Regions from separate parts of the Alteromonas sp. ABH4_452 genome, predicted to be linked through region 3. Evidence: predicted binding sites of a transcription regulator. Region 3 holds the regulator's gene; each other region holds the start of a gene.

Region 1 (5,161 bases), 590 kb from region 3:
TTCTAACGTACTAACGACGAGAAAAACCATACAAAAACGTAAACAAGGCAGTGTACAGCGTGAATACTTGTTATAATACCCTTTTTTAGACGTAATCAATGGTGTTATGACACAGTCGCCGAACACAATACAACTAGAAGCTTCAACGGAAGCTGCGCATTTTGGTTTACGCTTAGATCAGGTTTTGGCTGATTTGTTCCCTGAATATTCTCGTTCTAAGTTAAAAACTTGGATTCAGGACGGAAATGTTGCGGTAAATGGTGAAGTGATCACCGTCCCAAGACACAAAATGCAAATGGATGAACTCATTACTGTACAAGCTGAAATGGACGTGCAGGTAACAAGTGTTGCGCAAGACATTGCGCTAGATATTGTTTATGAAGATGAGCACATCTTGGTAATAAATAAACCTGCTGATTTGGTCGTGCATCCTGGCGCGGGAAATCCAAGCGGTACAGTGCTTAATGCATTGCTAAATCACTATCCCGAAATTGACAAAGTTCCACGTGCAGGCATTGTCCACCGTCTTGACAAAGACACTACGGGCTTAATGGTAGTAGCAAAAACAATACCTGCGCAAACGCACCTTGTTGACCAGCTACAGCGCCGCGAGATGAGCCGTGAATATGAAGCTATTGCTCTGGGTACTATGGTTGCGGGTGGTATTGTAGATGAACCTATCGGTAGGCATGCCACAAAGCGCACGCATATGGCAGTTCGCGAAATGGGTAAACCAGCAGTAACGCATTATCGCGTTATTGAAAAATTCCGCGCTTATACTCATTTGCGTTTAAAGCTTGAAACTGGTCGTACGCACCAAATACGCGTGCATATGGCGCATATAAAGCATCCGCTGTTAGGCGATCAGGTGTACGGCGGGCGTCCGCGTTTACCTAAAGGTGCGTCTGAGGAATTTATTGCTGCGCTTCGCGGATTCCAGCGCCAAGCGTTACATGCCGCTCAGCTATCGCTATTCCATCCTGAGACCGAAGAGTGGATGACCTGGAAGGCACCTCTGCCACAAGACATGCAGGACTTGCTTAAAGCCGTGAAAAAGGACACCGCGGACAATCCTCAGGATATGCTTTAAGCATGGAGTAGGGCTTATGACGTGGTCAGCTGCAAATTCACCTCTTTCATCCACGCTGGATTTGGTTACGCCTGCGTGGTCATGCCCCTCTAATATTGTCGCTTATACAACGACAAGGTTGGGGGGCGGTAGTATGGGAGATTTTGCAGGCTTAAATGTTGGTGCGCACGTGGGAGATGATCTTTTACTAGTTAAAGCCAATAGAAGCCTGATTCCACACAGCGAAAAGATAACGTGGCTAGAGCAAATACACAGCAATCGCGTGGTGTCATTGCCGAGTGCAGATACCACAGCCGATGCGTCGTATTCTTCTTCAACATCACACTTTTGTGCGGTAATGACTGCTGACTGTGTGCCCATCTTGTTGTGTGATGAAAGTGGTGAACAAGTAGCTGCAGTGCATGCCGGCTGGAAAGGGCTTGAGACTAATATTATCAGAAATGCTGTTGGGCAATTTAACTGCGATGCAAATAAAATTATGTCTTGGATAGGCCCCGCAATCAGCGGCGCTTGCTATGAAGTAGATGCACAGTTGGCAAGTAAATTTAGCCACATAGATGGCGCTATTGCCAATAGTACTAATAAAGGGAAGTACTTATTAGATTTACCTCTAGTAGCACAGATGCAATTGCAGCAAGCTGGCGTTGAAAATGTTACGCAGAGTAACTTGTGTACTTACACTGACAAGCGACGCTTCTATTCGCATCGGAGAGCGACTCATCAAAACAAACGCACAACAGGGCGCTTGGTCAGTGTAATAGGTATGCTTTAGATATCTAATCCTATGGGCATTAGTCCTTAATCCCTTCATTTATTTGCGCTAAATCAAAGTTTCTACAGTATTTGTTATCTTTTTGGCTAACTTTTCAATCTCATACTTGAATCACAATTGCGCAGCCTACATAACTAGAACATAAGCAATACCATTCCTCATAGAGCATTGCCCACTCAGCGAGAGTTAAAATGTTCGTAATTGCGGTGTGTTACCGCAGGTATAGTTGTTCACTTATTAGGTTGAGATTATGAGACTAGATAGATTTACCAGTAAATTTCAGCTCGCGATATCCGATGCTCAATCACTCGCATTGGGGCGAGATCATCAATACATTGAACCTGTCCACTTAATGACCGCCATGCTGAATCAGCAAGGTGGTTCAGTACGCCCGTTGCTTGATCAAGCTAACATTAATGTTAACGCACTTCGTTCTGCTTTGAGTCAGGCTATTGAACGTTTACCTAGAATTGAAGGCATTGGTGGTGATGTTCAATTAAGCAAAGACAGTGGCATTTTACTTAACCTTTGCGACAAGATTGCTCAGCAACGAAAAGACGAATATATAACGTCGGAGATCTTCGTGTTAGCAGCCCTTGAAGATAAAGGGCGATTGGGTGAGATCCTGAAAAGTTTGAATATCACCAAAGACGCTATTGAAAGCGCGATAGATGATATGCGTGGCGGACAGAAGGTGACAGACCCTAACGCTGAAGATGTGCGCCAGGCCCTTGAAAAGTACACCACAGACTTAACTGAGCGAGCGGAACAAGGCAAGCTCGACCCGGTAATTGGACGTGATGACGAAATTCGCCGTACCGTTCAAGTTCTGCAGCGCAGAACAAAAAACAACCCCGTGCTTATTGGTGAGCCTGGTGTAGGTAAAACGGCGATTGTAGAAGGGTTAGCGCAGCGCATTATTAACGGTGAAGTGCCTGAAGGATTGAAGAACAAGCGCGTTCTTGCCCTAGATATGGGCGCGTTAGTGGCTGGGGCTAAATACCGCGGTGAGTTTGAAGAACGTTTAAAGGCCGTTCTCAACGAGCTAGCTAAAGAAGAAGGCCGCGTCATTTTATTCGTTGACGAACTGCACACCATGGTAGGTGCAGGGAAGGGCGATGGCGCAATGGACGCAGGGAATATGCTAAAACCGGCGCTGGCACGCGGTGAACTTCACTGTGTGGGGGCAACCACGCTAGACGAATATCGTCAGTACATTGAAAAAGACGCTGCGCTTGAGCGCCGTTTTCAGAAAGTATTGGTTGAAGAGCCAAGCGTAGAGGACACTATTGCTATTCTTCGAGGCTTAAAAGAGCGTTATGAACTCCATCACTCCGTAGATATTACTGACCCAGCTATTGTCGCAGCGGCAAGTTTGTCGCATCGTTATATTAGTGACCGTCAATTGCCCGATAAAGCCATCGACCTTATTGATGAAGCGGCCTCTAGCATTCGTTTGCAAATAGACTCTAAGCCAGAGGATATGGACCGTTTGGAGCGCAGGATTATCCAGCTTAAGTTGGAAGAGCAAGCGCTTGCTAAAGAAACCGACGACGCCAGCCATAAGCGCCTCGAAATGATTGAACTTGAGCGCGAGCAAGCAGAAACCAAGTATGCAGAGCTTGAAAAAGTATGGCTAGATGAAAAAGATGCCATGCAGGGTACCCAAACCATCAAAGGGGAACTTGAACAAGCAAAGCTAGATTTAGAAATTGCCCGTCGAGCATCTGATTTGAATCGTATGTCGGAACTTCAGTACGGCCGTATTCCAGAGCTTGAAGCCAAGCTCGAACAGGCGGCTGAAAATGAAACCCGTGAGACCACGCTTCTTAAAAATAAAGTAACGGATATTGAAATTGCAGATGTGCTCTCGCGATGGACAGGTATTCCTGTAGCGAGAATGCTTGAAGGCGAGCGCGAGAAGCTGTTGCGTATGGAAGATGTTCTTCATAAACGTGTAGTAGGGCAAGAAGAAGCCGTTGAAGCAGTATCAAATGCTATTCGCCGTTCACGTGCTGGCCTTGCTGATCCAAACAGGCCTATTGGCTCATTCTTGTTTCTAGGTCCAACGGGCGTAGGTAAAACTGAGTTATGTAAAGCTTTGGCTGGCTTCATGTTCGACACTGAAGATGCCATGGTGCGTATCGATATGTCTGAGTTTATGGAAAAACACTCGGTTGCTCGTTTAGTCGGTGCGCCTCCTGGCTACGTTGGCTATGAGGAAGGTGGCTACTTAACCGAAGCGGTGCGTCGCAAGCCTTACTCGGTCATTTTATTGGACGAGGTTGAAAAGGCACACCCTGATGTATTCAACATTTTACTTCAGGTGCTGGATGACGGCAGGCTGACTGATGGACAAGGACGCACGGTAGATTTTAAAAATACCGTGGTGATCATGACGTCTAATTTAGGTTCGGACATCATCCAAGACAAACACAATGAAAGTCAGTATGACGATATGAAAGCGTCGGTGATGAGCGTAGTAGGGCAGCACTTCAGACCCGAGTTCATCAACCGTGTGGATGATATTGTGGTATTCCATCCATTAGGCAAAGAGCAAATTAAGTCTATTGCTAAAATTCAGCTTGCCTCGCTTCGCGCTAGGCTCGCAGAAAAAGGATATAAGCTTACTCTGTCTGCCGCGGCTATGGATAAATTGGCGGACGCGGGTTTCGACCCAGTGTTTGGCGCACGTCCGCTTAAGCGAGCAATTCAAGTGCAGGTGGAAAACCCACTCGCCCAGCAATTACTAGCGGGAGAGTTATTACCCGAATCAACCATTCGCATTGATGCTGACGAAAGCGGACTATTTGTAGTAAGCGGTTAATCAGCAAACCAAATCTTTAATTCAAAGGCACTAGAAACAGTGCCTTTTTTATTGCCTTGGCACTGTCTTTTCCTTTAGTTTACTCTGCTAAAGTAATTTCAGCGTGAGTGTTAGGAGTCATACATGGAAACAGCCCCAATTATTAACGCATTTAAACGCGTACTCGGGGAAAGCAACCTTGCCGTTGGAAAACGCCAAACTGAGCACTATCGAAAAGGGTGGCGCTCGGGTGAAGGTGAGGCATTGGCCGTACTGTTTCCACATACGCTAATGCAATATTGGGAAGTGCTTAAGATTTGCGTTGAATACAACTGCATCATCATTATGCAGGCTGCAAAAACCGGTTTGACCGAAGGTTCTACCCCGAGCGGAAATGATTACGATAGACCTGTGGTGGTAATTAACACCTTAGCCATGGATGATATCGTTTTAATAAACGATGGTAACCAAGTGTTGAGTTTTCCTGGGGCAA
Region 2 (5,161 bases), 1.7 Mb from region 3:
GTCGGCAAATATCTTGGATTTCTTTTTAATTTTACATCCTAAGATACGCTGCGCATTTTTACGGCCGATGTAATGAGCGACTGTATAGGGGTGCGCGCGTTTGAAGAACCGTGAGAACGAATGGAATACATTTTCCATAGTATTGGCTCCTTCTAGTAAAAATTGCCCCAAATAAAATATAGTAATATTACATTTTGATGTCAACAAAATAATTGTCATTAAACAATTTAGATATCTCGTTCACATGATAAGGATAGACTAAGTACAACTGAGCACCCTCTATTCATTGGTATACATTGTTCGAGAGAAAGGATCATATTTTGATCGAAGGTTTTCAGATTGAGTTTCCTAGCAGGTTATAGTCGTCGCCGAAAACGCTACAGGGCAGGAGAGCGTTGGAGGCAGCAAAAACTAACAACGTATAAGCGCTCATAATAGCGCTGAATAGAAAGTGAACACCACTGACTTTCAATGATGTTCACTATTGTTTTGAGCAATTAGGATCTGCTGGGATCCCATTAATGAATACTAGTAGTAAGAAAGCTTCTCTGACTTGCCGGAGAAAATTTTATATACCATGGCCGTATAAGCAAGAATGATAGGCACAACAATAACTACACCGACTAGCAAGAAGCGCAGGGAGTTAGCGTCACTGAGCGCATCCATCACCGTCATCTGCCCAGGTATAATAAACGGGTAGTAGCTAATGCCAAATGCGCAAAAGCAAAGTAAAAATACAAGCAAGGCTATAAAGAACGGAAGCCATTCACCTTTACCTTGAGCGTCAGGCAGCTTTTTAAGCAACACGCCACATAAGGCTAAAAGCGCAAAACATGCTACGGGTATTGCGAATAGCACATAGCCCCAGGGCGCTGATAGCCATAAGTCTCGCACATCATCGTGTAAGGTTAAGTTTGCGATACTTACTGCAGTAATTCCCACAGCCAGTACAACCAACCCTCGGCGTGCCCAATAATATGCTTTTTCTTGAAGCTCTCCTTCGCCTTTGAGTATTAACCAGCATGAGCCAATAAATGCATAGGCCGCTGTTACTCCAAATGCCGCAAGTAGAGCAAAGCCTTGAGCCCAAATATCAGTGCGAAGGCCCGTCACGTAAATGCCCAACATGTAACCTTGCGCGAGCGTAGTTAAAAGCGAACCGTATTTAAATACCAAATCCCATTTCCGCTTTTTCACTTGCACAACTTTAGCGCGAAAATCGAACGCCACGCCGCGCAAAATAAGCCCTAACAACATGAAAGTTGCAGGTAAGTACAGAGTTTGCAGAAACTCGCTATGGGCTTCAGGGAAAGCGATAAGCAGCAAGCCTATGGCAAGCACAAGCCAGGTTTCATTGGCATCCCAGTAAGGCCCAATAGAGGCTATCATATCGTCGCGAAAAGCCTCTTTTCTTGGCGGTATTAATACGCCAACACCTAAGTCATAGCCATCTAAAATAGCGTACAGTAATACAGATAAACCAAGTAAGCCGACGTAGATGTTTCCAAGCATTTCTGCTGATACATTTTCAAACATGTTCGCTCTCCTTATACCGTGCTTGGGTCAGGTTCAGAGGGTTGCATCTTAGCCTTCGCTACTTCGCGTTCTTCCGTCGTTATTTCCTCGATTTCCACTGCTTTTCTACACATCAACATAAGCGTTCCCATGTATGCGATTAAGAGCACCGTGTAAATGACGAGGTAAAGCGTGAACGACAGAGCAATATTGGCCGGTGGCAATTGGGTAACAGCATCAGCGGTTCTCAATACGCCACTCACTAAATAAGGCTGTCGACCTATTTCTGTAACGTACCAGCCTGCTAACGTTGCTATCCAGCCGCTAAATGCCATACCTGCAAACGTGCGTTTCAGCCACACAGGAAATTCTTTCTTGCGAATAAGGTAAAGACTACCAAGCCATGAAACAGCCAGCATTAGCATGCCCATACCTACCATGACTCTGAAGCCGAAGAAAACAGGGGCTACAGGTGGGTGCTCTCCCTCAAACTCATTAAGCCCTTTTATCTCTCCTTTGAGCTCATGGGTAAGAATTAAACTTGCACCGTAGGGAATGGGAATTTCAAAGTGGTTCTCTTTGCTTTCTTCATCTGGAATAGCAAAAAGCAATAAAGGTGCACCTTCAGTGGTTTCCCATAAACCCTCCATCGCCGCCACTTTTTGAGGTTGATGCTCAAGGGTATTTAAACCGTGCATGTCACCCGCAAAAATTTGCAAAGGAATTAGCACGGCCGCCGTGTAGGTAGCTGTTTTAAGCGCTAGTTTGGGGGCAAGTTTATCGTCACCTTTTAGCATACGGTATGCTGAAAGACCGGCAATAAGGAAGCTAGCGGTTAATCCAGACGCCAACATCATATGAGCAAAGCGATAGGGGAAAGATGGGTTAAAGATGATTTCTTTCCAATTCGTGGCATAAACCACACCATCAATTACTTCAAAACCTTGTGGCGTTTGCATCCAGCTATTAAGCGCTAATATCCAAAATGCAGACGTTGTGGTGCCAAGAGCGACAATGAGGGTGGACGCTGTATGTAGCCAGTTAGGAACACGGCGTATCCCAAATAGCATGATCCCCAAGAACGTGGCTTCTAAGAAAAAAGCGGTCAGTACCTCGTAACCTAAGAGCGGACCGGCCACGTTACCCACTTTCTCCATGAATCCAGGCCAATTAGTGCCGAACTGAAATGACATGGTGACGCCGCTAACCACGCCTAATGCAAAGCTTAGGGCAAATACACGGACCCAAAAACGATACATGCGCATCCAAACAGGGTGACCTGAGGTGTTAGAGCGCAGCTTAAAATAAAAAAGAAACCAACCCATCGCCATGGTGATGGTTGGAAATAAAATATGGAAACTAATATTTAACGCAAATTGTAAACGAGACAGCAAGAATGCATCCACAGAGAGCCCCCTTAGTTAACGCTGTTTTTCCCCGGAAGTAGCTTGTCCTTAAGCTCAAGCATACGGCCCACGCCAGAACCTAATTTCATCAAGGTGTTTAGCTTTTCAGGTCCAAGATTTTGAAGCTCTTCAGACCATGCAGTAATTGATTCGAGTAAATCATGAATTTCGTTCAGTTTATGCTGAGCGTTCGCCTCCTTTTCATTAGCAGGTGCATCGAGCAGCAGATCCCGAAGCAGGCTCATTGTTGGGTCTATTTCGCGCTTCCTGCGCTCTTCAAAAACCCGGTTTGCTAATGTCCAGATATCGCCAGCGGGAATAAAGAATTCTTTTCTCTCGCCGGGAACGTGATGTTGTTTTACTAGGCGCCATGATTGAAGCTCTTTTAAACCCATACTGGTATTGCCTCTGGAGATATTGAGCGCATCGGCAACCTCTTGTGCCGAAATGGGCTCTTCGTTTAATACAATAAGCGCAAGAATTTGCCCTACTGTACGATTAAAACCCCAGCGGCTTCCCATTTCGCCGAAGTGCATGACTGCAGATGTAATTAAAGGCGTCATTTTCATTCTTATTTTCCAGAAGTTTCAGAAATTATTGAAAGTTTATTGTGTAGGATCAAAAAAGGCAACAATAAAGTGCTTTGTAAGCTAAATTTTATTGATAATTTAATAAAAGTTAATTAGGAAAGTTTCAACGATATTGCATGCTTTGGTTGCAATAAGTTGTTATCGTGGTTGTGTAATTAAAACCCTCATGAAAGTTCGCTTTCAAAATTTCTCGGCCAAGGCAATGCAGCACGTTACAGATAAAAAGATAAAGACGCTTCAGAACTGCGAAGATGAAGCTATTCACCTAATCGAAAGTGTTCAAAGCTTTGGTTACGTTATAGCGGTAGACCCTGAAACTAAAAAAATTCAGGTGTTCAGTGAAAACATTAATGAGCTATTTAAAGTCAGTATCATTGCGGGTGAAACTCTCATCACTGAGCTCATAGATACCCCTTCCGAAGATGCTCCCACTTTTCAAAGTATTTATCAAAGCGTAAAAGGCGGAGACACGCGCCGAGCGTATCAATGGAAATTTGCCGACAACGCGCTTCATTTAGACAACTGGGAAAAAGAGGGGAGCGGTGTCGCGTTCGATTCAAACGGTTTACTTGTTATTGAATTAGAGCCTACCCCGCAGCTTAGCTATGAAGCTGCCCAACAATGGGTACCGATGGACGTAGATATTCGCACATTGCTTCCTGATGTGGATGGGTGCGAGTCTATCGGTGATGTCGCAGACGCCATTGCGGGCGTATTCAAGCGCTACATAGGGTTTGATTCGGTGATGGTTTATCAGTTCGATAAAACCTATAGCGGAGAAGTAATTGGCGAAGCAAAATTACCAGCTTCACGCTCTTTCAAAGGTTTGAAATTTCCGGCATCTGATATTCCTAGCCAAGCCCGAGCTCTGTACTTAAAAAATCGCGTACGTTGCGTATTTGACGTAGAACAAAACCCTATTGCTTTAAAGCCAACAGTGCAAGAAGCAGAGCGACCGCCACTGGATTTATCCATGTCTATGGTTCGTTCAGTGTCGCCGGTTCATATTACTTATCTTAAAAACATGGGTATACGTTCATCGTTTTCAGTGTCCCTTGTGTTTGAAGGTAAACTTTGGGGGTTACTTGCTTGTCACAATAACGAGCCTAAATATATCGACCAAAAAAAGCGTTTGGTATGCGAATCCCTCGGTCATCTCTATGCGTGGCAGCTACATACTAAAGCCTTGCATGAAAAGAAAGAGCAGTTTCAAATTCGCCAACGTAAGCTAAACACTATTATTCACCAGCTTACTGGCTTTGCTAACCCGCTTGAGGCGATAACCCAAAAAGAAAAAGGCCTTTTGGATGTTGCCAATGCATGTGGTATGGCGGTTATTACCCCTGTAGATAAGTATTTAGTAGGAAAAACGCCCTCTGAACAAACATTAACTCGCCTTCTTGACAAATTCGTCATTCCAAACTCTGAAGAGTCAATTGCTATTAGCAAGTTGGCGGAAGAAGTGTCGGAACAATGTGACCTTAATGGCATTCGCGGCATGTATATTTCCTGTGTATCCGCCAAGCTTGGTTACTACACGGTTTGGTTTAGAGAGCAAAAAGACAAAACTATACGATGGGCGGGCCGCGAGGCCGCAAACAAAGATATTGGTAAGGTACTAACGCCTCGTAATTCCTTTGATATGTACTT
Region 3 (5,161 bases):
AAATTGTAAGGCTTCAAGCAAGTGCGATGGCGAGCAAGCCCAAGGCTGCACAGATAGCCGATAATTTCTCTAGATACTTTGTGACCGCTGTATTATTGATTTCAGCGTTAACTTACACCTTTTGGGCTTATAACGGCAGTGATGATGCGTTTTGGATCACCATTTCCGTGTTGGTAGCAACCTGTCCTTGCGCCCTAGGGTTAGCCACGCCATCAGCACTCACCTGCGCTATGGCGAAATTAAACAGACAAGGTATTTTGCTAAAGCGTGCCGATGCTCTTGAGCAAATCACTGGCATTGACACTATCGCACTCGACAAAACCGGTACGCTGACACAAGGTAAGTTCACTATATCAAACGCCTGGTATGCTGACGGCGTAGACAGCCAAAGCGCGCTATCAATCGCCCGCGCCCTAGAATCTCGCTCTGAACACCCTATTGCTAAAGCCTTTAGCGGTGATAAAACGTCAAGCGGCAACACCGTACACAAAGTGACAAATTTCACGGTCACGCCAGGTGGCGGAATTAGCGGTGAAATTAATGACACGCTATTCTCCATGGGCTCAGCAGCGTTCAGTGTTCACGAATCACAGCAATCATTTATCGAGCGCTATCCCTCGGCTAACGTATTTCTTACTGTCAAAGGCCGTGTTATGGCGGCTTTTGAAGTTCGTGACTCACTGCGTGACGATACCCAAGAAACCCTCGATATATTGGCAAAAACTCATACCCTCGCTGTACTAAGCGGCGATACACAGCAAAACGTTGACTCTCTTACTAAATCTTTACCAATATCTGCCGCTAAAGGGGGCCTTACCCCAGAGCAGAAATATGAAGCGGTTCAAGCTATGCAGCAATCTGGCTCAAAGGTTATGATGATGGGCGATGGTATTAATGACGCCCCTGTTCTTGCAAGTGCTGATGTAGCGATAGCGGTAGGTAATGCTACAGATGTTGCGAAAACTGCAGCCGACGTGATTTTGCTTGGCGATCAGCTGCTTTCTGTGCCAGAACTCATCCGAACTGCGCATCAAGTGAAGCAAAAAATAAGACAAAATATTGGTTGGTCGGTAGGTTACAACGTTTTGATCTTACCTTTCGCCGTATCTGGCCTACTTTCGCCGTGGATGGCGGTTGTTGGCATGTCATTAAGCAGTATCATAGTAGTGACAAACTCTACGCGACTTCTGGGCAAATAGTATGAGCATTATTTACGTTTTAATTCCAATCGCCATCATTATAGTAGCCGTCGCTATCGTAATATTCTTCTGGGCGGTTAAAACTAATCAGTTTGAAGATTTAGACCGTCAAGGTTACAGCATACTGTTTGACGATGACCTTCCGCCAGAAGAAAAAAAGCTCGCTGAACAACGCAAGCAACTTCAGAATACTAAAGTAGAGAAAAACCAAGGGCAGCATGGAGGGGATTAATTACTTCTCAGCTTTTCTTATCGGCTTAGCGGGCGGTGTTCACTGCGTGGGCATGTGCGGCGGTATAGTTGCAGCGCTAAGAATGGTGTCACCAAAAGGTGCTTCAGCAGTGCCTTACGCCCTAGCCTATAACATGGGGCGCATAGCTAGCTACACCATTGCTGGCGCACTGACCGGCGCACTTGGCAAAATTGCAGCAGACTATATTCCTCTGGCCAACTATGCCCTGTCTTTACTCAGCGGTATTATGTTGCTGTTGTTGGCCTGTTATTTAGGCAAATGGTGGACAGGGTTAACGGTGTTAGAAAACGCAGGCAAAGGTTTATTTTCTAAGCTGCAGCCGTTATCTAAGCGTTTTTTACCTTTTAAAACCCCTTTTAGTGCTATCCCTTATGGGTTTATTTGGGGCTGGTTGCCTTGTGGATTAGTGTATTCAACACTTACTTGGTCTTTAGCGGCGGGGAATGCATTGCAGGGCGCTGCCATCATGTTTTTCTTCGGTTTAGGTACTTTGCCAACGCTACTCGCAGCAAGTGCAGGCAGTCAGTATATTGTTAGCAGTTTTCAAAACAATAACGTTAGACAAATAATTGCCGTAATAATGGCCATTTATGCGGCTTATCTTATTCATGGCGCAATCGTTTAAAAATGGGTGTATCATTATTGGGTAATCTTCAAAAGAGCATGTATTATGAGCAAAGGAAGCCAATTTTCTATTCACTGTCAAAACTGTAGCTTCAGTCACTTGTGTTTACCGGTGGCGCTGAACAAAACAGAAATCGAGTCTCTTGACGATATAATTGAGCGCAAAAAGCCGCTTCACAAAGGTGATACGCTCATTCAAACTGGCGATAAATTTCGTTCGCTTTTTGCCGTAAGAACGGGTTCTTTTAAGTCATTTGTAACTAATCAAGATGGTGAAGAGCAAATCACTGGCTTCCACTTCCCTGGTGATATTATTGGATTCGATGCCCTGCGCGAAAGTAAGCATCAAAGTTACACCTCAGCGCTAGAAACCGCCATGGTATGTGAACTGCCATATGAAACCCTTGATGAAATGTCGGTTCAATTTCCTAAGCTACGCCATCAGATCATGAGCTTTATGAGCGCAGAAATTAAACAAGATCACGACATGATCATGCTTTTAAACAAGCGTACGGCGGAAGAGCGTTTATTGTATTTCATCTCACACTTATCTCAGCGCTTTGAAGAGCGTGGCTTCTCGCACAGAGAATTTCACCTAACTATGACCCGAAACGAAATCGGCAACTACTTAGGCTTAACGATAGAAACCATTAGTCGCCTATTAAGCCGTTTTCAGAAAGAAAACATTATCAAAGTAGACGGTAAATTGATCTCTATTTTGGATTTTGATCGGTTAAATACCAAGTTAGAAGCGTTAAATGGCCCTAGCGTAGTCTGTAACGGTTAATTTATTCTTCTGTTATCTTGAGCGCGCTACATGCGCGCTTTTTAGTTTTAACCTTTAAAATTTCACTGTATTCCCTCACTGAGTAACACGACATCCATCCGTCGTGCGTGAAAACTCCCGTAATATTCAATGTTACCTGTTTTATATATCAACAGATTATTTACACCTTGATCCAAAACAACCCACGTTTTTCCAAATGTCGTTTATAGTTAATGTAAATGGTTTATATAAACTGTTTTGAAACAATATCGATGTCGACAGCCATACAAAGCTTTGTAGTTGAGGAGACGTTATGATTGAGTGTAAACGAATTCTTGCCGTGGTGGACGCGGAACGCGACAACCAGCCTGCCCTAAGCCGTGCCTATGAACTTGCGTCAAAAACCGGCGCCACGGTTACCGCTATGATGGTGGTATATGATTTGTCTTACGATATGACAACCATGCTTAGCCCCGACGAACGTGAATCAATGCGCGATGCCGTTACAAAAGAGCACGCCAAATGGTTATCTGCCCAGCTAAAAGAACAGGGCTTTTCAGAGACCGATATTGTAGTTGAGTGGAACAACCGTGCTTATGAATCGATTATTTATTACGCCCTTAATAACCAAATCGACTTAGTAGTAAAAGCTACTAAAAAACATGACGACCTTGCCTCAGTAATCTTTACCCCTACAGACTGGCATCTAATGCGTAAGTGCCCACGCCCTGTACTGCTCGTTAAAGAACACGACTGGCCAGAAGGCGGTGAAATTATAGCTGCAGTAAACGTAGGCAGTGAAGATGATGAGCATGCTGCACTAAACGACAAGCTTACGATAATCGCTAACGATTATGCCTCTTTGCTGAAAGGTAACGTTAATTTAGTGAATAGCTACCCTACAACTCCACTTAACATTGCCATTGAAGTGCCAGAGTTTGACCCTGATACATATCACGATGCGGTAAAAAATCATCACATGAAAGAAATGCGTAGTCACGCGCTGAAATATGGTATTCCAGAAAATAAATGTGTGGTGAAAGAAGGCTTGCCTGAAAAAGTTATCCCGCAAGTGGCTAAAACACTCGATGCCGAGTTAGTTGTAATAGGCACCGTGGGACGGGTTGGTATTTCGGCGGCGCTTATTGGCAATACTGCCGAACACGTTATCGATGAACTTAATTGTGATGTGTTAGCAATTAAGCCCGATGGATTTGAATCACCGATAACCGTGTAGTTAACTGCTTAGTTGCGCTTAAATATAAAGACACTTGGTGGCGACTAATGGCGAATCGGCGATGGGCGTTGAAAAGAAACTGCGCATTTAGCGGTTAATTCCGAGAGTTAATCATACACGCTTAAATCAGTACTTAACGCTTCTCGATAAATTTAACAACACAGCCATAGTCTCGAAAAGGCGCTTTAATGTATAATGGCGCCTTTATCACAAACCAAGCTAGTTAATTATGAGTTTAGGCACAAGCAGTGCTGATGCGCCGACGTTAAACGCCGCGCAAAGTAAGCAAAAGTACAACTTCAACAAACTTCAGAAACGACTTCGTCGCAACGTGGGTAAGGCCATTGGCGATTTCGGTATGATTGAAAACAACGACAAGGTTATGGTGTGTTTATCGGGCGGTAAAGACAGCTATACCATGCTTGATATTTTGTTGTTTTTAAAGAAGATTGCGCCTATTCATTTTGAAATTATTGCGGTAAATCTTGACCAGAAGCAACCTGGTTTTCCTGAACATATCTTGCCCGAGTATTTAGACAGCATTGGCGTCGATTACAAGATTGTAGAAGAAGACACCTACTCTATTGTTAAAAACAAGATTCCTGAAGGAAAAACGACCTGTTCGCTTTGCTCTCGACTGCGCCGTGGTATTTTATACCGCACAGCGAAAGAACTAGGCGCGACGAAAATTGCATTAGGTCACCACCGTGACGACATGCTAGAAACGTTTTTCCTGAATATGTTTCACGGTGGTAAGCTGAAATCTATGCCGCCAAAACTGGTTAGCGATAACGGCGAGCATATTGTCATTCGTCCACTGGCCTACTGCAGCGAAAAAGACATTGAAAAATATTCTCAAGCCGCTGAGTTCCCAATAATTCCTTGCAACCTGTGTGGTTCACAAGAAAATCTTCAGCGTCAGAATATCAAAGCAATGCTTCAAGACTGGAACCGCCGTTTCCCAGGTCGTATTGAATCAATGTTCCGTGCGCTTCAAAACGTGGCCCCTTCACATCTTGTAGACAGTAATCTTTATGACTTTAAATCTATCGTCACTCAAGATGGCCCCGTTGCAGATGGTG

The links. Region 3 encodes FNR, which switches genes on or off when oxygen is low (the NO sensors DNR and NnrR bind a similar motif). Its sites were predicted from a motif close to TTGATCTAGATCAA; they were not measured.
Region 1: clpB (ATP-dependent chaperone ClpB) is a predicted target of FNR. The motif match lies at 1,906-1,919, and genes of this name have one in related genera.
Region 2: ACYX4N_RS03875 (GbsR/MarR family transcriptional regulator) is a predicted target of FNR. The motif match lies at 3,530-3,543, and genes of this name have one in related genera.

What each region holds. Positions count from the first base shown of each region.
Region 1 covers NZ_CM149973.1:1,996,533-2,001,693, forward strand. Annotated here, with positions in the region: gene rluD (23S rRNA pseudouridine(1911/1915/1917) synthase RluD) at 107-1,090, shown strand; gene pgeF (peptidoglycan editing factor PgeF) at 1,107-1,862, shown strand; gene clpB (ATP-dependent chaperone ClpB) at 2,113-4,689, shown strand; gene dld (D-lactate dehydrogenase) at 4,813-5,161, shown strand, end outside.
Region 2 covers NZ_CM149973.1:889,594-894,754, forward strand. Annotated here, with positions in the region: gene ACYX4N_RS03860 (hypothetical protein) at 1-138, opposite strand, end outside; gene ACYX4N_RS03865 (cytochrome d ubiquinol oxidase subunit II) at 529-1,536, opposite strand; gene ACYX4N_RS03870 (cytochrome ubiquinol oxidase subunit I) at 1,548-2,921, opposite strand; gene ACYX4N_RS03875 (GbsR/MarR family transcriptional regulator) at 2,933-3,490, opposite strand; gene ACYX4N_RS03880 (ATP-binding protein) at 3,714-5,161, shown strand, end outside.
Region 3 covers NZ_CM149973.1:2,583,703-2,588,863, reverse strand. Annotated here, with positions in the region: gene ACYX4N_RS11140 (heavy metal translocating P-type ATPase) at 1-1,199, shown strand, start outside; gene ccoS (cbb3-type cytochrome oxidase assembly protein CcoS) at 1,201-1,431, shown strand; gene ACYX4N_RS11130 (sulfite exporter TauE/SafE family protein) at 1,418-2,077, shown strand; gene fnr (fumarate/nitrate reduction transcriptional regulator Fnr) at 2,123-2,863, shown strand; gene uspE (universal stress protein UspE) at 3,156-4,079, shown strand; gene ttcA (tRNA 2-thiocytidine(32) synthetase TtcA) at 4,309-5,161, shown strand, end outside.